4 linked regions of the Mariniflexile sp. TRM1-10 genome follow. The protein of the gene in region 3 interacts with the protein of the main gene of each other region in a pairwise test. Links are inferred from orthologs where the notes say so. Each region holds a gene or a part of one and is shown on either strand. Other genes may lie near its edges.

Region 1 (4,881 bases), 2.3 Mb from region 3 along the record:
GCTTAAAATAGCCTTTTCCAAGGTTTTTTCAGCTTCACCTTTAAGTTTAATGTCTAGACCTTTTTTAATGCGAATGTCGTTTGACATATTATTTATATTGAAATTATTTGTCTAAAAATCGGTGCAAAAATACAAATTAAAAATACAGTTTACATAATAAATACTTAGATTTTTTTTGATTCAAATTGAATATATTTATTAGGCATAAAATTTGTGTATATTTACAAAAAACTACTATTAAAATGTCTTTATTAACATATAAATATATCCTTCTTTTATTTCCATTACTTGTTCCCATAGCTTCCTTTTGTCAAGTTAAGGAAGTTAACCCACCAAACTATATTAAAACCATCAATTTCAAAGGGAATACACCCGAAACACAATTACCTATTTTAAAACTTGGTGAATATGTTATTCTAGAATTTGATGCGCTTAACGGAAATGAAGATGATTATTACTATAAAATTGAACACTACAACTACGATTGGACTCCTTCGGTTTTAATAAAATCGGAATATATGGATGGCTTCGACAACCAACGCATTAGAAATTACGAAAACTCACTTAATACCTATCAAATATATTCGCATTACCAATTAACCATTCCTAACGAGCAAACTAGACGTTTAAAAATATCGGGAAATTATTTGTTAAGCATTTTCAACAGTAATGATGAGATTGTATTTTCAAGAAAATTTATGATTTACGAAGACTTAACAGCTATTGGCGTAAATATAAAACGGGCTCGTGATGTTCAATTTATAGAAGAGAAACAACGAGTCGAAATTATTATTACTTCAAATAATATGCAGTTAAATAATCCTTCACAAACTGTAAAAACAGTTATTGTTCAAAACAACAATTTAAATACTGCCATTAGTAATTTAAAGCCACAATATACCCTTGGAAATCAACTTATATATAAGTACGATACCGAAACCAGTTTTTGGGGAGGCAATGAATATTTGTTTTTTGAAAACAAAGATGTTAGGGCAGCCAACACGGGTATTAGAGCCATCGATTTACAAGAACTGTATCACAACTATTTATTTACAAATGTTGAACGTGCCAGCAAGCCTTATACTTACAACCCCGATATTAACGGCAATTATGTAATAACCGTTTTAGATGCTGAAAACCCTAGTATTGAAGCCGATTATGTCTGGATACATTTTTCACTAGTGCCAACCGAAGCGTTTAAAAACAAAAACGTGCATGTGTACGGAAACTTTAACAATTATGTCATTGACGAAAGCACTAAATTAATATATGATGAACGCCATAATGTTTTAAGAAACGCCATACTTTTAAAACAAGGGTTTTACAATTATAAATTTGTAACAGTAGACAGCAATGGCAGTTTAAATGAAGGCGCGATAAGTGGCAATTTTTATCAAACCGAAAACAACTATAAAGTGATTGTATATTACAGAGATTTAGGAGCGCGTTACGACAAAATAATAGGCATAGGCGAAGGCAGTTCGGTTAATATCTCGAATTAAACATACCGTTTAACTAATATTTCAATCAAACACAGTAAAAATCAATAATTACCACTTAAAATTTAGTATTTTAGCAGTATAAACACATTGTAAACCAATAGTTAACATGGTTCAACAAGTTACAAGAGGGATAAAAATTTCGGTGGAAACCACCTACGAAGGCTCATTTTATAAAAATTATAAAATACAATATGCTTTTGGCTATATCGTAACTATTGAAAATCAAAGTAAAGACTCTGTTCAACTTAATGCACGTCATTGGGAAATTCTAGACGCATTAAATAATGTTGAAATTGTTTCTGGCGAAGGCGTTATTGGCAAAAAACCTGTTTTAAAACCAGGTGATTCACACACCTACACCTCGGGTTGTTTACTAACCTCTCCATTTGGTGCTATGAAAGGGTACTATAGCATGGTAAACTTTACCACTACCAAAAACTTTAAAGTAACCATACCTACCTTTAAGCTAAGCGCTCCTTTTGCTATCAATTAGTTTTGTAATTACTATTAGAGTCAACTAATTAAATAACAAAATTAATTATTTAACATTTTCCAGAGCTTATCTTTTAACTCGGTGATGCCTTGTTGAGCCACCGACGAAATAAACAGATATGGAATTGGCAACTCGTTATCCAATAGCTCTTTCAATTCTGCTTTTAATTCATTATCCAACATATCACATTTTGAAATGGCAATGAGACGATCTTTATCAAGCATTTCTGGGTTGTAGCGACGCAGTTCGTCTAATAAGATATCATATTGCTTTTTAATATCTGGCGCATCGGCGGGAATTAAAAACAACAAAATGGAATTACGCTCAATATGACGCAAAAAGTAATGCCCTAGTCCGCGACCTTCAGCAGCACCTTCAATAATTCCGGGAATATCTGCCATCACGAAAGTTTGAAAATCACGATATTTCACAATTCCTAAGTTGGGCTTCAGCGTTGTAAACTCGTAATCGGCAATTTTTGGTTTTGCGGATGTCACCACAGATAATAAAGTTGATTTTCCCGCATTTGGAAAACCTACCAAACCAACATCGGCAAGTACTTTCAACTCCAAAGTAATATGCTTTTCTTCGTGCGGGATACCTGGTTGTGCATAACGAGGTGTTTGGTTAGTAGCCGTTCTAAAATGCCAGTTACCTAAACCTCCTTTACCACCTTCGGCTATAATTTTTTCTTCACCATGTTCGGTGATTTCAAAAATAATATCGTTGGTTTCGGTATCGCGAACCACGGTTCCTAAAGGCACATCAACGTATTCGTCTACACCATCAGCACCAAAACTACGGCTGCTCCCACCGTGCTCACCATGACCTGCACGGATGTGTTTTTTAAACTTTAGATGAAGAAGCGTCCATAGATTTGAATTGCCTCGAAGAATAACATGACCACCACGACCACCATCGCCCCCATCGGGTCCTCCTTTTTCTATAAATTTTTCACGATGTAAATGTGACGATCCTTTACCTCCGTTTCCAGAGCTAACAAACATTTTTACGTAATCAACAAAATTTCCTTCGGTCATTATTTAAGTTAAAAGTTATGAGTTAAAAGTTAAAAGTTATTTACTCTTACACTTTAACTTTATTTTTTAAGCGCTTAGGTCTTCCAATAATAAAATAGAGAATTGGTTCAAAAAAAAAAAAAAACAATGTAACTGAAACCCAAATTAACTTATCATTATTCTTAAAATCATTCTTTAGAACACTAATTAAAACTTATTATAGGTAATAAAATATTGCTATTAAAATGGTTTGCCATAATCTAAAGAAAAACTAAAATCCCCTAATGTGTTCATGAATAAACTACAAATTATCAATAATATCACTTAAACGCAAGGTAATTTCGTCTATGCTACCTACACCATCAACACCAAAATATTTATTTTGAGCCGAATAGTAATCTTTTAAAATAGCTGTTTTATCGTAATACTCTTTAATGCGATTTCTTATAATAGATTCGTCTGCATCATCAGCTCGACCACTAGTCTTTCCTCTACCAATAAGGCGTTCTACTAAAATTTCATCATCAACTTCTAAAGCAACCATAGCGCTTATTGAAGAATCTTTGCTCTCCAATAATTTATCTAAAGCTTCAGCTTGTGCATTAGTACGTGGAAATCCATCAAATATAAAACCATTAGCTGAAGCATTTTTTTCAACTTCCGCATTTAACATATCAATCGTTACCTGGTCTGGAACCAACTCGCCTTTATCCATATACGATTTAGCCAACATACCTAAAGCAGTTTCGTTTTTAATATTGAATCTAAAAACATCGCCTGTAGAGATGTGCACTAAATTATATTTTGTTTTTAAAAATTCTGCTTGCGTGCCTTTTCCAGCGCCTGGAGGTCCAAATAGTACTAAATTTGTCATGAATTGTGTTTCTTTTATTTGATAGACTTCTGGTATATTTCTTCCTAACCCATCATAGTCTAAGCCATAGCCTACTATAAATTTGTTTGGAATTTCTATACCTATATAATGTAGTTTATAATCTTTTTTATAAGCTTCGGGCTTGTAAAACAAGGTGGCTATTTTTAACGATTTCACCTGTTCATTTTTAAAAATACGGTGCACTTCTGCCAACGTATTTCCAGTATCAATAATATCTTCTAAAACAACAACTGTGCGCCCTGTTAAATCTTGTGTCAACCCTATTAAACGCTGAATATCTTCGGTAGATTTAACGCCTTCATACGATGCCAATTTAATAAACGTTACCTCACATGGTTTCGGGTACTTTTTTACAAAATCGCTCACCACCATAAACGAGCCATTTAAAATACCAACAAACACAGGAATTTCGTCTCCAACATCGTTTGCTATTTCGTTTGCCATACACTCCATAGCCGCATCTATTTCCTTAGCGGAAATAAATGGTTTAAAATATTTGTCGTGTAGCTTTATCACAGTTAGTCATTTTTGGAAGCTGCAAAGATAATCAATAGATTAAGTAATAACGATTTTTTGAATTACGATTTAGGCACAAATTGATATTTAAGTGTATTTTTGCATTGCATTAAACGATTTTAGCATTAAAAGCACATGAACCGAGCCATAATAATTATTTTAATAGTTGTTAAAATAATTTTATGGCAAACTCATGTGACCTATAAAAAACAATAGAAACAAACGCATGAATTACTTTTCTTCAAATTTTAAACTTGGTATTCTTGGTGGTGGTCAATTAGGTAAAATGTTACTTAACGACACTCGAAAATTTGATATTTACACCTGTGTTTTAGATGCGAGTAATGAGGCTCCTTGTAAAATTGCCAGCAACGAATTTCATTTAGGCGATTTAATGGATTTTGAAGCGGTTTATAATTTTGGAAAACAGGTTGATGTGCTTACAATTGAAATAGA
Region 2 (6,926 bases), 1.9 Mb from region 3 along the record:
TATTATAAGCAACAGCGTTACTAGTCTATTTTCTTTATTCTAAATAACAGCATCAACAATGCCATATTCAACCGATTCTTGAGCTCCCATCCAATGATCCCTGTTAAAATCTTTCATCACTTTTTCAAAAGTCTGACCACAATTATCGGCTAATATTTGCGCACTTAACTCTTTAGTTAAAATAATTTCCTTTGCTGTAATTTCAATATCACTGGCTGGACCACGCGCACCACCACTTGGTTGATGAATCATGACACGTGCATGTGGTTGTATAAAACGTTTTCCTTTTTGTCCAGCCGAAAGAATTATAGACCCCATAGATGCAGCAAAACCTGTACAAATGGTAGATACTTCGCTGTTTATGGATTTAATGCAATCGTAAATTGCAAAACCTGATGTTACATAACCACCTGGGCTGTTTACGTACAAATGGATATCCTTTGTTTCTAAAGCATCTAAATATAGCAATCTATCTATAACGTGCTTTGCAGACTCATCATCTACTTGCCCCCATAAAAACACTTTTCGCTGCTCTATTAATTTCCTATCAATAACATCTTGAACTTTTATTTTATCACTCATTTTTATTTAATTTTTAACTTATAACTCATCTAAACTTTTCACAATTGGCTAAAAAATTGTCCTTTTGCACTCGCTTTTAGCCTTTTCTTCGTTCCGTAGCTTTTCCAACGCGACAAGCTGGCTCCTTCTCTAAAAAGGTTTACTAAACCTTTTCTTTACGCTCGGCCCTAACTCAAAAAAGTCTTCAATCGAACACAAAATAACTAATTTTCGCTTCAATTAAAAAAGTTTAAACGAGTTCTAAAATAAAAAAAGGTTTACCATTATGGCAAACCTTTTTAGTTTTCTTTTTTTATATCTATTACAAAAGCGAATCAATCGCCTCAGTATAAGCGTTCTTTGGCGCTACACCAACTTGACGTCCAACGACTTCGCCGTTCTGAAAAACCAAAACAGTAGGTATGTTACGCACGCCATATTTTGCAGCAAATTCTTGGTTTGCATCTACATCAACCTTTCCAACAACCGCTTTCCCTTCGTATTCTTCACTTATTTGTTCAATAATTGGCCCAACCATTCTACATGGTCCACACCAAGCAGCCCAAAAATCTACCAATACAGGTTTACTGCTTTTTAATACTGTTTCCTCAAACGTTGCATCTGTTATTTCTAATGCCATAATATTTATCTTTAAATTCGTATTCTATTTTAACAACACAAAATTAGTCAAAATTTTCACTAAAGCTTACAAGGTAACAATTTGTTTTCTTTATACTAACATTGTTTTGCACTATCATAGATGTTTGGTCGCATAAAACTAGGGATCGGTTGTACCTTTATTTTGCATTCGCAGGAATTAATTCAACTTAAACACCACATTTTCATACTCTAATTCATTTAATAATTCTTGACAAACTTTTACTTTTTGTTTTCTACTGGGCATGCTTAATTTTATTTGTTCTTTATTGTCATAAACCACAAAATTGAGCATCTGGCTACCTGGGTGCATTTGCAAAAGTTCTTTCAATTTTAAAACTTTATCTTCTTTTAAATCATCAATATTAAGTTGAATGGATAACTTTTTGGCATAATTCTCCATAACGTCGTGCAACAACTGGAAACTATTAAACTGCAGTCTTGGTTCGCTTTTCTTACCTGTATCTTTATTTACCCAACCTTCTCGGACAAAGGATTTTACAAATACAAAATTGTTCTGCATTAAAAAGTGCCTAAATTTCAAGTATTCTTCACCAAAAATGCGGAACTCGTAACTATCAGTATAATCTTCTACGGTAAACATGGCCCATCCTTTTCCCTGCTTACTAACACGGTGTTGCACTTCGGTAACCACGCCTCCAAAAACCAACTCTCTATTCACATAAGCTTCTAGGTTTTTAAATAATGCTAAACTCGCATTACAAAAAGTAGTCATTTCAATTTTAAAATCATCCAAGGGATGTCCCGAAATATAAATGCCTACTACTTCCTTTTCACGAGCTAATTTTTCCATGGTTCCCCATTCTTCACATGGTGGCACTTGCGGTTCTGCAATTTGTACATCGCTAGCATCCCCAAATAAACTCACTTGAGCCGAATTTTCATTCTCTTGATGTTTATTCCCATAACGAATCGCTTTTTCCAAAAAAGTAATGCCATCGCCATCATCATGAAAATACTGTGCTCGGTGTGTCTCTTTAAACCCGTCAAAACCACCTGCCAAAGCTAAATTCTCAAACGCTTTTTTATTAGCAGCACGTAAATCGATACGTTTAGCAAAATCGAAAATAGATTTGTAGGGACCGTCTTTTTTTCTATTATCAACGATGGTAATAACGGCTCCATGGCCAACACCTTTAATGGCTCCCATTCCAAAACGCACCGCATTGTCTTTGTTTACTGAAAATTTATAAAAAGACTCATTCACATCCGGCCCAAGAACATCCAATTTCATACGCTTACATTCTTCCATAAAGAACGTAACTTGCTTGATGTCGTTCATATTATTGGACAACACCGCTGCCATATATTCGGCTGGATAATGTGCCTTTAAATATGCGGTTTGGTAAGCTATCCACGCATAACAGGTGGAATGCGATTTGTTGAATGCATAACTAGCAAAGGCTTCCCAATCTTTCCAGATTTTTTCAAGTATTTTTGCATCATGACCGTTAGCACTCGCTTGTTCTACAAATTTAGGTTTCATTTTATCGAGTACCGCAATTTGCTTTTTACCCATCGCTTTTCTTAATACATCGGCTTCACCCTTTGTAAATCCTGCCAGTTTTTGGGATAGCAACATCACCTGCTCTTGATATACTGTAATACCATAAGTTTCCTTTAGGTATTCTTCCATGGCTTCTAAATCGTACTCAATCGCCTCATCTCCATGTTTTCTACGGGTGAAACTTGGAATGTACTCCATAGGTCCCGGACGGTACAAGGCATTCATCGCAATTAAATCTTCAAAAACGGTAGGCTTTAACTCTTTAAGATGCTTTTGCATACCGGGTGACTCGTATTGAAACACGCCAACCGTTTCACCTCTTTGGAATAACTCATAAGTCTTTTCATCATCTAACGGAAAGTTATCGGGGTCGAGTAAAATATTGTGTTTTGCTTTTACAATTTTAACAGTATCCTTTATTAAGGTTAATGTTTTCAATCCCAAAAAATCCATCTTTAATAATCCCGCTTCCTCAACTACGGAATTATCAAATTGGGTAACATATAAATCGGAATCCTTAGCCGTTGCAACTGGTACGAACTTCGTAATATCGTCTGGGGTAATAATGACACCACAAGCATGAATCCCTGTATTGCGAACAGATCCTTCAAGTATCCTTGCCAAGTTTACAGTTTTCGCCTCTAAATCGCTTCCTTCAGAAATATTCAAAAGCTGATTGACTTTCTCTAAATCTTCAGCACGAAACTTACTGCTCAATTCTTTTTCACTTAAACCGAAAATTTTATTCAGTTTAGACATGGTTGGAATTAATTTCGCAATTCTATCGGCATCAAAAAGTGGCAAATCCAAAACGCGAGCCGTGTCCCTGATTGATGATTTTGCAGCCATTGTTCCGTACGTGATGATTTGCGCCACTTGATTGCTACCGTATTTTTTGATAACATAATCCATAACGCGGCTTCGACCTTCATCATCAAAATCTATATCAATATCGGGCATACTAATACGGTCTGGATTTAAGAAACGCTCAAAAAGCAAATCGTACTTAAGCGGGTCTATATTAGTTATCCAAAGGCAATATGCAACCACCGAACCTGCTGCAGATCCACGACCTGGACCTACCGACACATCCATATTTCGGGCCTCACGTATAAAGTCTTCTACAATTAAAAAGTAACCTGGATAACCGGTGTTTTGAATAACATCGAGTTCAAAATCCAAGCGTTCTATGACTTCATCTGAAAGATCTTCCCCATAGCGCTTTTTGGCACCTTGATATGTTAAATGACGTAAATAGGCGTTTTCTCCACGTTTACCTCCATCGACTAAATCTTCTTCATTCTTAAATTCATCTGGAATACCAAAAGCTGGCAATAAAACTTCACGAGCCAACTCATAAGCTTCTACTTTATCAACCACTTCCTGGATATTGCTTATCGCTTCGGGAACATCCTTAAAGAGGGATTTCATCTCTTCGGAAGACTTAAAATAATAATCTTGGTTAGGCAACCCATAACGATATCCACGTCCGCGACCTATAGGTGTAGCCTGCTTTTCACCATCTTTTACACATAATAAAATATCGTGTGCATTTGCGTCTTCTTTTTTACGATAGTAAGTGTTATTTGTTGCTACTAATTTAACATCATGCTTTTTTGAAAGCTCAATTAAAACAGAATTCACGCGATTTTCATCTTCTTGATTATGTCGCATCAACTCCATATACAAATCGTCTCCAAACTGTTCTTTCCACCAAAGCAACGCCTCTTCTGCTTGATTTTCACCAACATTTAAAACCTTACTTGGTACTTCCCCGTATAGATTTCCTGTTAATACAATTAAACCTTCTTTATATTTTTCAATGAGCTGTTTGTCAATTCTAGGTAAATAATAAAATCCGTCAACAAAAGCAAGCGACGATAATTTTGCTAAATTATGATAGCCATTTTTGTTCTTAGCTAAGAATACTATTTGGTAGCCATTGTCTTTTCTGGTTTTATCTGTATGGTCTTCGCAAACAAAAAATTCGCAACCAATGATGGGCTTTATTTCTACAGCAGTTGGTGTTTCACCTCTTTCAATGGCTGCTTCGTTTTTTGCTTTAACACTTTTGTTATGATTGCTAACGGCTTTTACAAAGTGGAAAGCGCCCATCATATTTGCGTGGTCTGTTAACGCGACTGCGGGCATATTATATTCAGCAGCGGCAGCTACCAAGTCGGTAACACTTATGGTAGATTGCAGCACCGAAAATTGTGAATGGTTATGCAGATGTACAAAATCAACTTCCTTTAAATCGGATACGTTTTGCTTAATCTCTTCGGTAGAAATGGTTTCAACCTGAACATTTTTTAGGCGTTCACGAATTTTAGCACTTTCCTCCTTAAGATTAATATGCTTTAATCCTATAAGTTGAATCGTTTTAGGATTGGCCTCATTAAAATTTTGAAAGTAATCTGGCTGAACGTCTAATTGTTCTTTCGTGTACTCCCCTAAACGAACCAATTCAAAAAAGCAACGTGTGGTTGCCTCCACATCGGCAGTGGCATTATGTGCTTCATCGAAAGGTATACCAAATAAAAACTCATGCAATTCGGTAAGCGTCGGCAACTTAAATTTACCATAACGCCCACCTGGAATTTGACATAAACTAGCGGTATGTTCAGTACAAGTATCTAAAACAGGTAATTCTTGAAGTGGGTTCGCCACATCCCCGCGAACAAATTCAGCACCCATAATGTTCAGGTCGAACTTTACGTTTTGCCCAACAACAAATTTAGCTTTATTTAACGCTTCGTTAAATTTTCTCAAAACTTCGGCTAGCGGAACACCTTGTTCTTGAGCTAATTCTGTTGAAATACCATGAATTTTTTCAGCATCATAAGGAATATTAAAACCGTCTGGCTGTACCAAATAATCCTGATGTTCGATACAATTTCCCATAGCATCGTGCAATTGCCATGCAATTTGAATACACCGCGGCCAATTATCGGTATCGGTAATAGGTGCGTCCCAACGTTTAGGCAAACCAGTAGTTTCAGTATCGAAAATTAAATACATTCTTTAAGTTTAGATATTTGATGTTAAATCGTTTAGAATTCTCAAACGAAGTTTATAAAAGTACAGAATTATATCACTTTCAAAAGTTAAAGTTATTAAGAGTTTTAAACAAAAAAAACGCAATCCAAATGGACCGCGCTTACTTTTACCTCATGCCTATATTATGACACCATTTCTTTATATGACTTTTCGGTATTTATTGCTGATTGAATAGCATTTTAATGTGTTATCAATAACGAATCTATACTTGGTGGTAATGTCCTGTCTTTTAAAAACTCATTATAATCTTCTAAAATGCCTTCCTCAAACTCAATAGCCGCTTCTAAAACGACCTTTTCATTATTAGAATTCAATAGAGATTTTAGATTTACCCAATTTCTGTTAAGGGTTTCTGTTAAACTACCCGAGTCGTCGGGAATTTGACCATAACGCAAGATTTCCGTTCTTAATTCTTTCGCAAATTTGCTTCGGTCTGTAGCTCTTCGCTTAAAAAACATTTTCAACCTGCCATCTTCTATAGTATCTATAGCACTTAAATACCTTTTTTCAGCATCATAATTCTTTATTAGCAATTCGTTTAATTTATTAGAGATTTTTTCTGCGTATTTCATAACATCACTTACATTTTAAAATTTCAATAATTTATTTTAAGATGTGTATTGTTTCACATCTGCATTTTTTAATATAAGACAAATAAGGAGAAGAACCGATTTTTTAACAAACTTTAGCAGTATTCTACAGGGCTTTAACAGATTGGCTCTTATTTTAAGAAACTGTTTAAATTTTATCTAAAAGCCATTTTTTGTTTCTTTTTGACCCATATTTCGTTGAATTTTTTTCTAATAGCTCTGCTGTTAAAAAAAAAATCCGCCTCATCTGACCCAAAAATAATTCAAAAAAGCATCAATAAACAAAACTTAAACAGTTTCTAACATTTATGAAATTTAAATGGTTTTAATAACTTAAAAACTTTACATTTAATGTTCAATTTTTTTGAAACCATTCAACTAAAACAAAATGAAACATCTATTACTATTTCTTGCAACTGCATTTATTTTTTTAAACATCAAAGCTCAAAATATTCCGCTATATGTTGGCACCTATACCGATGGTTCCAGCGAAGGCATTTACAAGTTACAGTTTAACCAAAAAACAGGAG
Region 3 (4,947 bases):
TAAGCTCGATTAAATATTTAATAATGGTAATAATATCTTCTTTGGTAAGCACTTGCTTATCCATTTCAATATTAAGACCTAATTTTTTATTCATTCTGTAACGCCCAACTTCACCTAAAGAGTAACGTTGATCACTAAAGAATAATTTATCAATTATCCCACGTGCAGTTTCCTCATCGGGTGGTTCCGCATTACGTAATTGTCTGTATATATGTTCAACAGCCTCTTTTTCAGAGTTTGTTGGATCTTTTTGAAGCGTGTTATGAATAATAGCATAATCACCTTGTTCTGCGCTTTCTTTGTGTAAAAGAATCGCTTTAACATCTGCTTCAATAATTTCTTCAATATTATCTTTATCTAATACAGTATCACGATCAAGAATAATTTCATTACGCTCGATGGATACTACTTCACCTGTATCTTCATCAACAAAATCCTCATGCCATGTGTTAAGTACACGAGCTGCTAATTTACGTCCTTGGTATTTTTTTAATCCAGTTTTAGAAACTTTAATTTCTTCAGCTAAATCGAAAATTTCTAAGATATCTTTATCACGCTCAAACCCGATTGCGCGGAAAAGCGTTGTAACCGGTAACTTTTTCTTTCTGTCAATGTACGCATACATTACCTGATTGATATCGGTAGCAAATTCAATCCAAGATCCTTTAAAAGGAATAACTCTTGCCGAATATAATTTTGTGCCATTTGCATGGAATGACTGGCCAAAGAACACCCCTGGTGAACGATGTAATTGAGATACTACTACGCGTTCTGCACCATTGATAACAAAAGTACCACTTGGCGTCATGTAAGGTATCGTTCCTAAGTACACATCTTGAACAATGGTCTCGAAATCCTCATGTTCAGGATCTGTACAATACAACTTTAACCTTGCCTTAAGCGGAACGCTATAAGTAAGTCCTCTTTCTATACACTCATCAATAGCATAACGTGGAGGATCTACAAAGTAATCTAAAAATTCTAAAACAAATTGATTACGAGAATCAGTAATGGGAAAGTTCTCCATGAAGGTATTATATAGACCTTCATCGCCTCTCTCTTCAGACTTTGTTTCTAATTGGAAAAAATCCTGGAAGGATTTAATCTGAATATCCAAGAAATCTGGATATTCTGTTCTATTTACAATAGACGAGAAATTTAATCTTTCAGCTTGTGTTGATAACATCAATGGACGGAATTTTGATTAAAAAATAATAGTTATGGCGTATCTAATTATTATATACGCAAAATGGTTTAGGTCTTGAAGGTTAAACTCCAGACCTAAACCTTTATGTGTTTTGGTAGCTAAGCTTATTTAAGCTCAACCTCTGCTCCAGCTTCTTCTAAAGATGCTTTTAAAGCTTCAGCTTCGTCTTTAGAAACGCCTTCTTTTACATTACTTGGAGCTCCGTCAACTAATTCTTTAGCTTCTTTTAATCCTAAACCAGTTAATTCTTTAACTAATTTAACAACACCTAATTTAGATGCACCAGCAGCTTTTAATACAACTGTAAACTCAGTTTGAGCTTCAGCAGCATCATCACCACCAGCAGCAGGACCAGCAGCAACTGCTACAGCTGCAGCAGCAGGCTCAATACCATACTCATCTTTTAATATTGTAGCTAACTCATTTACTTCTTTTACTGTTAGGTTAACTAATTTTTCTGCGAAATCTTTTAAATCTGCCATTTTCTATCGTTTTTAATAAATTTTTAATTGTAATATAATTGTAATATAGTGCGTACTGCTTAATACTATCCTTCTTTCTCAGATAGTGTTTTTAATATGCCAGCTAGTTTACCACCACTTGATTTAAGTGCTGAAACAACGTTCTTAGCAGGCGATTGTAATAATCCAACAATCTCTCCTATTAACTCTTCTTTAGACTTGATATCTACTAACATGTCTAATTGGTTGTCGCCAATATAAACGCACTCCTCAATAAATGCTCCTTTTAATAAAGGTTTCTCTGATTTTTTGCGGAAGGTTTTTATTAACTTAGCTGGTACATTACCTGTTTCAGAATACATCACGGATGTATTTCCTTTTAAAACTGAAGGAAGGTTTCCAAAATCTCTTTCGGAAGCTTCCATTGCTTTTTCAAGTAATGTGTTTTTAACTACTGCTAACTTTACGTTTGCTTTAAAACAAGCACGACGTAAATCTGAGGTTGTTCCTGCGTTCAATCCTGAAATATCTGCTAAATATATGTTAGCATTATTGGCTAATTCTGCAGTTAATTCCTCAATTACTTGTGATTTTTCTTCTCTTGTCATAATAAAAGTATTTAACTAATTTAACCAACTTTAGGATCAACAGCAACACTAGGACTCATAGTACTAGAAAGGAAAATACTTTTCACGTAAGTACCTTTAGCAGTTGTTGGCTTAAGTTTTATTAATGTTTGAATTAATTCTGTTGCATTACCAGCAATTTTATCAGCACTAAAAGATGCTTTTCCAATTGCGGCATGTACGATACCGGTTTTATCAACTTTAAAGTCAATTTTACCAGCTTTAACTTCTGTTACAGCTTTAGCAACATCCATAGTTACCGTACCAGTTTTAGGGTTAGGCATTAAACCACGAGGACCTAATATACGTCCTAAAGGACCTAACTTACCCATTACACTTGGCATAGTAATAATAACGTCAACATCGGTCCAACCATTTTTGATTTTATCAAGATATTCGTCTAAACCTACGTAATCTGCTCCAGCTTCTTTAGCTTCTGCTTCTTTGTCTGGAGTTACTAATGCTAATACTTTCATGTCTTTACCAGTTCCGTGAGGAAGTGAAACAACACCTCTTACCATCTGGTTTGCTTTACGAGGATCAACTCCTAAACGTACAGCAATGTCTACTGATGCATCAAACTTTGTATTAGTAATTTCTTTTACTAATGCAGATGCTTCATCAAGAGAGTAAACTCTCCCTTTTTCTATTTTTGCTAAAGCTTCTTTTTGCTTTTTTGTTAATCTTGCCATTTTTTAATGTCTTTAATAGATTACTTTGGTGCGTTTCCAGTCACGGTTATACCCATAGACCTTGCGGTACCAGCTATCATTGTCATAGCAGATTCAATAGTAAATGCATTTAAATCTACCATTTTGTCTTCTGCTATAGTTTTGATTTGATCCCATGAAACTTTAGCTACTTTTTTTCGGTTTGGTTCTCCTGAACCACTTTTTAACTTGGTCGCTTCTAATAATTGTACTGCAGCCGGAGGAGTTTTAATTACAAAGTCAAATGATTTGTCTTTGTAAACTGTAATAACCACAGGTAATACTTTACCTGGCTTATCTTGTGTTCTAGCATTAAATTGCTTACAGAACTCCATAATGTTAACTCCAGCAGCACCTAAAGCGGGTCCAACCGGTGGCGACGGATTCGCAGCACCTCCCCGAACTTGTAACTTAACTACTTTACCAATTTCTTTTGCCATTTTTAATAATTTAAGTTGATACGCTTTTTAATTTGGAAGCAAAAAACCGTATCTTTTATATAGTGTAACAATTATTATACTTTTTCAACCTGCATATAACTTAGTTCTAATGGTGTTTTTCTTCCAAAAATCTTCACCATAACTTCTAGTTTACGCTTTTCTTCATTTATTTTTTCGATAGTACCATCAAATCCATTAAATGGTCCATCAATAACTTTAACCGTTTCTCCTTTTGTAAAAGGTATAGCCACAGTTGAATTTTCCTCAACCGATAACTCATCAACTTTACCTAACATTCTGTTTACTTCAGATTGTCTTAATGGCACAGGATCTCCGCCTTTTGTTTCACCTAAAAAACCAATTACGTTTGTAACCGACCTGATAATATGAGGAATTTCTCCTGATAAATTGGCTTGGATCATTATATACCCTGGGAAGAAAACTTTCTCTTTATGAATTTTTTTTCCATTACGTATTTGAATCACACGCTCAGTTGGAACCAATACTTGATCAACATAATCTTGAAGACCTAATCGAGCAATTTCATTCTCAATATAAGTTTTAATCTTATTTTCTTGACCACTTACAGCCCTAACAACATACCATTTTTTTTCGTTTACCTCAGACATATTTCTTCTTTAACCAATCAATTGAAAATAAAATGCTATCATTTTACTGAATACCGTATCGATTCCCCAAATTGCTAAGGAGAACACGATTGAAAATACAGCAACTAAAACAGTTAAACTTTGTGCTTCTGCCCAAGTTGGCCAGCTCACATTATTTTTAAGTTCGCCAAACGATTCTTTTACGTAATTTACAATTCCAGCCATTTATATATTTTTTTCAACAGATTAAAAATTTCTGTCTATCAATTTAAAATTGATTTTTAAGTGAAATCTTTATTTCTAATTCTTTATTATAAGACATTTACTTTTCAGCAATATCTTCCATGTGCACGGGTTGAGAGACTTACTTCAGCTACGCTCAGCATAAACTTCTCGCTCACAATCCTTTGCTTCGCACGGGTTGAGAGACTCGAACTCCCGACACCTGGTTTTGGAGACCAGTGCTCTACCAACTGAGCTAAACCCGTAAATATAAGTCAAGGTATTCCGAAAACACGGAATACCTTAGCTTATGATATATTAAACTGTTTAGTCTAAAATTTCAGTTACTTGACCAGCACCTACTGTACGACCACCTTCACGGATTGCGAAACGTAAACCAACGTTCATTGCAATTTTTTGGATAAGTTCAACAGTGATAGTTAAGTTGTCTCCTGGCATAACCATTTCAACACCATCAGGAAGCGCTATGTTTCCTGTTACGTCAGTTGTACGTACGTAGAACTGTGGACGGTAGTTGTTGTGGAATGGTGTATGACGACCACCTTCTTCTTTTTTAAGGATATAAACCTCAGCTTTAAATTTAGCGTGTGGTGTTACAGAACCTGGCTTAACAATAACCATACCTCTAGAGATTTGAGATTTCTCAATACCT
Region 4 (4,886 bases), 1.5 Mb from region 3 along the record:
CCCAGAACCTTCACTCCATTCGCCCAATTTCTGACCTAAATAATAGCCATTCCAGAATCCGCGGTTATATACTTTTTCAAGTTCTTGCATCCACAGAATTACTTTTTCCTTTTCGAAGGTTTTGTTTTCTAAACTATCGATGGCTTGTCTGTAACACTTAATCACTTTAGCTACATATTCTGGGGCGCGACCACGACCTTCAATTTTTAATACTTTAATACCTGCATCGGCTACTTGGTCTAAAATATCGATAGTACATAAATCTTTTGGCGACATAATGTACTCGTTATCCAGTTCCATTTCAAAACCAGTTTCCTGCTCGATAACCGTATATTTTTTTCTGCAATTTTGCTTGCAAGCCCCTCTGTTTGCCGATGAATTATACGAATGTAAACTCATGTAACATTTACCGGAAACCGCCATACAAAGTGCACCATGACCAAAAACCTCTATCTCAACCAATTTCCCCGAAGGTCCTTTTATTTGGTCTTTTTCTATTTGCTCCGTAATTTTTTTTACCTGTCTTAAACTTAACTCTCGACTTAAAACCATCGTGTCGGCAAATAGGGCATAAAACTTAACCGTTTCAATATTGGTTATATTTATTTGAGTGGAAATATGCACTTCCATACCAATTTCCCTTGCTGTCATTATAACCGCTTGATCCATGGCAATTACGGCTGTAATCCCAACGTCTTTTGCTTTACTGATTAATGTTTTTACAATAGATAAATCGTGATCGTAAATGATAGTATTTAAAGTTAAATACGTTCGAACGTTTTTGGCTTCACAACGTCTTGCTATTTCTGGTAAATCGTCTAAAGTAAAATTAATAGATGCCCTGGCACGCATATTAAGTTGTTCGACCCCAAAATATATAGAATCTGCACCATTGTCTAAAGCAGCTTGCAAGGACTCAAAGTTCCCTGCGGGAGCCATTAATTCAATTTTTTGCATGTCGCAACTATTTATTAGTATTGAAATGGTCGAAAATATTCCTTAAATCTTTTTTATAAGACAAATGGTCTGCACGTCCTTTTTTAAAGATATCGTTGCTGTTGCCCTGCCCTTTTCTGAGTTCTTTTTGTTCTTCGTAAGGAAGCGCGTGTATCTCTTTACAGGTTGTTGAGCAGCAATTGTTCATTTCTTCTTTACATGCGTCGCACTGAATAAACAAAAGATGACAAGCATCGTTTGCGCAATTGGTATGCACGTCGAACGGTTTACCGCATTGATGGCAGTTTGCTATAACATCTTCACTAATACGTTCGGCACGTCTTTCGTCAAACACGAAATTTTGTCCTAAAAACTTATTTTCGAGGTTGGATTCCTTTACTTGTCTTGTGTACTCAATAATACCACCTTCTAACTGATACACATTTTTAAACCCCTTATGTTTAAAGTAGGCACTGGCTTTTTCGCAACGAATCCCACCAGTACAATACATCACTAAATTTTTATCTTCTTTATGGTTTTTTAAATCGTCTTCAATAATATCCAACGATTCCCTAAAGGTGTCAACATCGGGTGTTATCGCATTTTTAAAATGACCTATTTCACTTTCGTAGTGGTTTCGCATATCAACCAAAACCGTGTTTTCATCTTCAATAAACTGATTAAATTCTTCAGCTTTTAAGTGAATGCCCTTATTGGTAACGTCAAACGTATCATCGTTTAAACCGTCGGCAACAATTTTGTTACGCACTTTCACTTTCAGTTTTAAAAACGATTTATTGTCTTGCTCTACAGCAACATTCAAACGAATATCCTTTAAAAAATCGATACTATCTAAATGGGCTTTAAATTCGTTAAAACGATCGGCAGGTAATGATAATTGACCGTTAATACCCTCATGGGCAACATAAATCCTACCTAAAACATCTAATGCGTCCCAGGTTAAAAACAAATGGTCTCTAAAGGTTTGAGGGTTATCGATTTTGGCGTACTGATAAAAAGAAAGTGTTAATCGATTCTTGCCTGTTTTATCGATTAATTCTGCCCTTTCTTTTGCACTTAATTTATTGTACAGTTGCATGCTATACTAATTTTTTAAGGTTAAAGAATATTTTAAAGGGACAAAAGTACGATTTTAAAAAAAAACACCCAATTTAAGCTCAAAAAAAAGCACCTATTACTATTAAGTAATAAGTGCTTCCAGAAATAGTTTGAGTTAGTCTGCGTTTAAAGCATTCTTAATATTTGTTTCATCTGCATATTTTAATGTTTTTTTAATTGTCAGATGTAACACCCATTATAAATTATGCTCATACGCGTGAAGCTTTTTTCTCATGGGTGTTTCATAGCAATATCTTCCCACTATTTATTATTAGATGCAAAATGTTTATAAAGGTTGCGTTATAAAATTGTATGATGACGAAACTTATACTATTTTAGCGTTCATTACTTTAGAAAATAAAAATAAAATGAGCAGCGAAAAAGAAGCTAAATTAAAAGCACTAAAACTTACATTAGATAAATTAGACAAAGCCTACGGAAAAGGCACTGTAATGAAAATGAGCGATCAAGCAGTTGTTGATGTGGATGCCATTTCATCGGGATCTCTTGGTTTGGATATTGCCTTAGGCGTTGGCGGTTACCCACGCGGACGTGTTATTGAGATTTATGGACCGGAATCGTCGGGAAAAACAACCCTAACGTTACATGCTATTGCCGAAGCACAAAAATCTGGTGGCATTGCGGCCTTTATTGATGCAGAGCATGCTTTTGATAGATTTTATGCTGAAAAATTAGGCGTAGACTTAGAAAACTTAATAATTTCCCAACCAGATAACGGTGAGCAAGCCTTGGAAATTACAGATAATTTAATCCGTTCTGGGGCCATTGATATCGTCGTAATCGATTCTGTGGCAGCCTTAACACCAAAAAGTGAAATTGAAGGCGAAATGGGTGATTCTAAAATGGGATTACATGCACGTTTAATGTCTCAAGCCTTAAGAAAGCTAACAGCTTCAATTAGCAAAACAAATTGTACCGTAATTTTTATCAATCAGTTACGTGAAAAAATTGGCGTTATGTTTGGTAACCCAGAAACCACAACGGGTGGTAATGCTCTAAAGTTTTATGCATCGGTGAGGTTAGATATTCGTCGTTCTACTCAAATAAAAGAAACCGATGGTAATGTTACAGGTAATAAAACCCGCGTAAAAGTGGTTAAAAACAAAGTAGCACCGCCATTTAAAACAGCCGAATTTGACATTATGTACGGTGAAGGTATAAGCAAAGTTGGAGAGGTTTTAGACATTGCTGTTGAAAACGAAATTATTAAAAAAAGTGGCTCTTGGTTTAGTTATGAAGAAACAAAACTGGGCCAAGGTAGGGATGCTGTAAAAGCACTCATAAAAGACAATCCAGAACTCATGGATGAACTCGAAGCCAAGGTTAGAAAAATAGCCAAAGCCGCTTCGGCTTCAGAATAGTTTAAAAAATCCCGATAATTCGGGATTTTTTTGTTTCAATACGCAACCTTTTGGGTGTCAATGCATCTATGTATTAAAAACAAAAAAGAAAAATAATCCATGAAAAAGTTAATTGCCCTAAGTTTAGCTTTAGTTTTACTAGTCTCTTGCAGCATAGATGATGATAGCAATAGTAACTATGGCTTTGAAGTTTTACCGGTAGAGAGCGTGGATATCCCTAGTGAGTTTGTATTAGGAGAAACATATCCTATAACGGTGACGTATTTAAAACCCACAGCATGTCATATTTTTAAAGAATTTTATTATTCTAAAAACCTAAATGAGCGTACTGTGGCACCAATAACATTGGTTTATGAAAATGATAATTGCGAAACTTTGGATAATGTTACGGAAGACGCTACTTTTAACTTTATTGTTACAAGTAACGGATCTTACATTTTCAAGTTTTGGCAAGGCGAGGATGAAAATGGAGAAGATCAATACTTAATTATTGAAGTGCCAGTAGTAGCAGAGTAAGTTTAAGTATTAATTAATCCCGTGTTTAATTTTGAGTTTAGATCAACTCATAGAAAGTTGCAAAATAAATAATACTAAAGCGCAAAGTGAATTGTATAAACTCTTTTCGAGCAAACTTTTCTCTGTGTGTTTAAAGTATTCGCGTAATTATGCCGAAGCAGAAGATAATCTGCAAGACGCGTTTATAACAATTTTCAAAAAAATTGATCAGTATAAAAACAAAGGCTCTTTTGAGGGCTGGTTAAAGCGGGTTACCATAAATACCGTATTACAAAAGTATAGAAGCGAAAAGGTTTTTGATATTATAAATGAAAATGTCATTGATGAAGTTGAATTAGACGTTGATGAGGAGTCTATCTCTATCGACTATCTTTTACGAATCATTCAAGAATTACCAGATAGGTATCGATTGGTTTTTAACCTATATGTGCTGGATGGTTATTCTCATAAAGACATAGCAGATATGCTAGATATAAACATTGGCACTTCAAAATCCAATTTAGCACGTGCTAGACAAATTTTGAAACAGACTATTGAAGATTACAAATCAACACAAAGTTTACAATCATTATAGATGAGTGATAAAAAACACATAGACAGGTTATTTCAAGAACACTTTAAAGATTTTGAAGCGACTCCTAGCAATGCCGTTTGGAAAAACATTGAAGCAGAACTTAACCAAGACAAGAAAAAGCGCCGTATCATACCCATATGGTGGCAATACGCAGGTGTTGCAGCGCTATTAGCATTGCTATTAACTGTTGGTGGCACTTATTTTTTCAATAAAGAAAACACCAACCCAATTAAAGTGGTTGACACTGAAGATGCTCAGACACGAAGCTCAAACCCTTCAAATGACACTAAAATTGCTGTTGAAAATGATAATCCCGTACAAAACAGTTTAGAAAATGATTCTCAAAATAACACTAAAGT

What was found.
Region 1: the proteins of rplL (region 3) and obgE interact in binary tests that used the Escherichia coli proteins (3 or more experiments, as listed by UniProt). The link is inferred for Mariniflexile sp. TRM1-10 from one-to-one orthologs.
Region 2: the proteins of rplL (region 3) and dnaE interact in binary tests that used the Escherichia coli proteins (3 or more experiments, as listed by UniProt). The link is inferred for Mariniflexile sp. TRM1-10 from one-to-one orthologs.
Region 4: the proteins of rplL (region 3) and trhO interact in binary tests that used the Escherichia coli proteins (3 or more experiments, as listed by UniProt). The link is inferred for Mariniflexile sp. TRM1-10 from one-to-one orthologs.

What each region holds. Positions count from the first base shown.
Region 1 is NZ_CP022985.1:867,843-872,723, forward strand. Bases 1,037-3,894 are described here. They hold obgE (GTPase ObgE), read right to left. Parts: upstream 3,036-3,894; coding sequence 2,037-3,035; downstream 1,037-2,036. Other genes in these bases: CJ739_RS04015 (type IX secretion system plug protein), read left to right, coding at 1,037-1,502; apaG (Co2+/Mg2+ efflux facilitator ApaG/CorD), read left to right, coding at 1,609-1,995; CJ739_RS20740 (PLDc N-terminal domain-containing protein), read right to left, coding at 3,082-3,222; CJ739_RS04035 (adenylate kinase), read right to left, coding at 3,316-3,894. Outside these bases: CJ739_RS04010 (Na(+)-translocating NADH-quinone reductase subunit A), read right to left, coding at 1-87; more of CJ739_RS04015, read left to right, coding at 243-1,036; more of CJ739_RS04035, read right to left, coding at 3,895-4,425; CJ739_RS04040 (5-(carboxyamino)imidazole ribonucleotide synthase), read left to right, coding at 4,652-4,881. UniProt on the Escherichia coli protein: An essential GTPase which binds GTP, GDP and possibly (p)ppGpp with moderate affinity, with high nucleotide exchange rates and a fairly low GTP hydrolysis rate.
Region 2 is NZ_CP022985.1:1,274,022-1,280,947, forward strand. Bases 1,179-6,081 are described here. They hold dnaE (DNA polymerase III subunit alpha), read right to left. Parts: upstream 5,768-6,081; coding sequence 1,379-5,767; downstream 1,179-1,378. Other genes in these bases: trxA (thioredoxin), read right to left, coding at 1,179-1,201; CJ739_RS05455 (ferritin-like domain-containing protein), read right to left, coding at 5,986-6,081. Outside these bases: CJ739_RS05440 (ClpP family protease), read right to left, coding at 40-582; more of trxA, read right to left, coding at 884-1,178; more of CJ739_RS05455, read right to left, coding at 6,082-6,378; CJ739_RS05460 (lactonase family protein), read left to right, coding at 6,785-6,926. UniProt on the Escherichia coli protein: DNA polymerase III is a complex, multichain enzyme responsible for most of the replicative synthesis in bacteria. This DNA polymerase also exhibits 3' to 5' exonuclease activity. The alpha chain is the DNA polymerase catalytic subunit.
Region 3 is NZ_CP022985.1:3,162,939-3,167,885, reverse strand. What follows is about bases 1-2,924. They hold rplL (50S ribosomal protein L7/L12), read right to left. Parts: upstream 1,690-2,924; coding sequence 1,312-1,689; downstream 1-1,311. Other genes in these bases: rplA (50S ribosomal protein L1), read right to left, coding at 2,297-2,924; rplJ (50S ribosomal protein L10), read right to left, coding at 1,755-2,276; rpoB (DNA-directed RNA polymerase subunit beta), read right to left, coding at 1-1,186. In the rest of the region: more of rplA, read right to left, coding at 2,925-2,986; rplK (50S ribosomal protein L11), read right to left, coding at 3,007-3,444; transcription termination/antitermination protein NusG, read right to left, coding at 3,519-4,073; preprotein translocase subunit SecE, read right to left, coding at 4,083-4,277; tuf (elongation factor Tu), read right to left, coding at 4,602-4,947. UniProt on the Escherichia coli protein: The binding site for several of the GTPase factors involved in protein synthesis (IF-2, EF-Tu, EF-G and RF3). Is thus essential for accurate translation.
Region 4 is NZ_CP022985.1:1,644,808-1,649,693, forward strand. Bases 1-2,863 are described here. They hold trhO (oxygen-dependent tRNA uridine(34) hydroxylase TrhO), read right to left. Parts: upstream 2,036-2,863; coding sequence 965-2,035; downstream 1-964. Other genes in these bases: CJ739_RS07055 (peptidase U32 family protein), read right to left, coding at 1-957; recA (recombinase RecA), read left to right, coding at 2,424-2,863. In the rest of the region: more of recA, read left to right, coding at 2,864-3,437; CJ739_RS07070 (hypothetical protein), read left to right, coding at 3,537-3,953; CJ739_RS07075 (RNA polymerase sigma factor), read left to right, coding at 3,985-4,527; CJ739_RS07080 (hypothetical protein), read left to right, coding at 4,528-4,886. UniProt on the Escherichia coli protein: Catalyzes oxygen-dependent 5-hydroxyuridine (ho5U) modification at position 34 in tRNAs, the first step in 5-carboxymethoxyuridine (cmo5U) biosynthesis.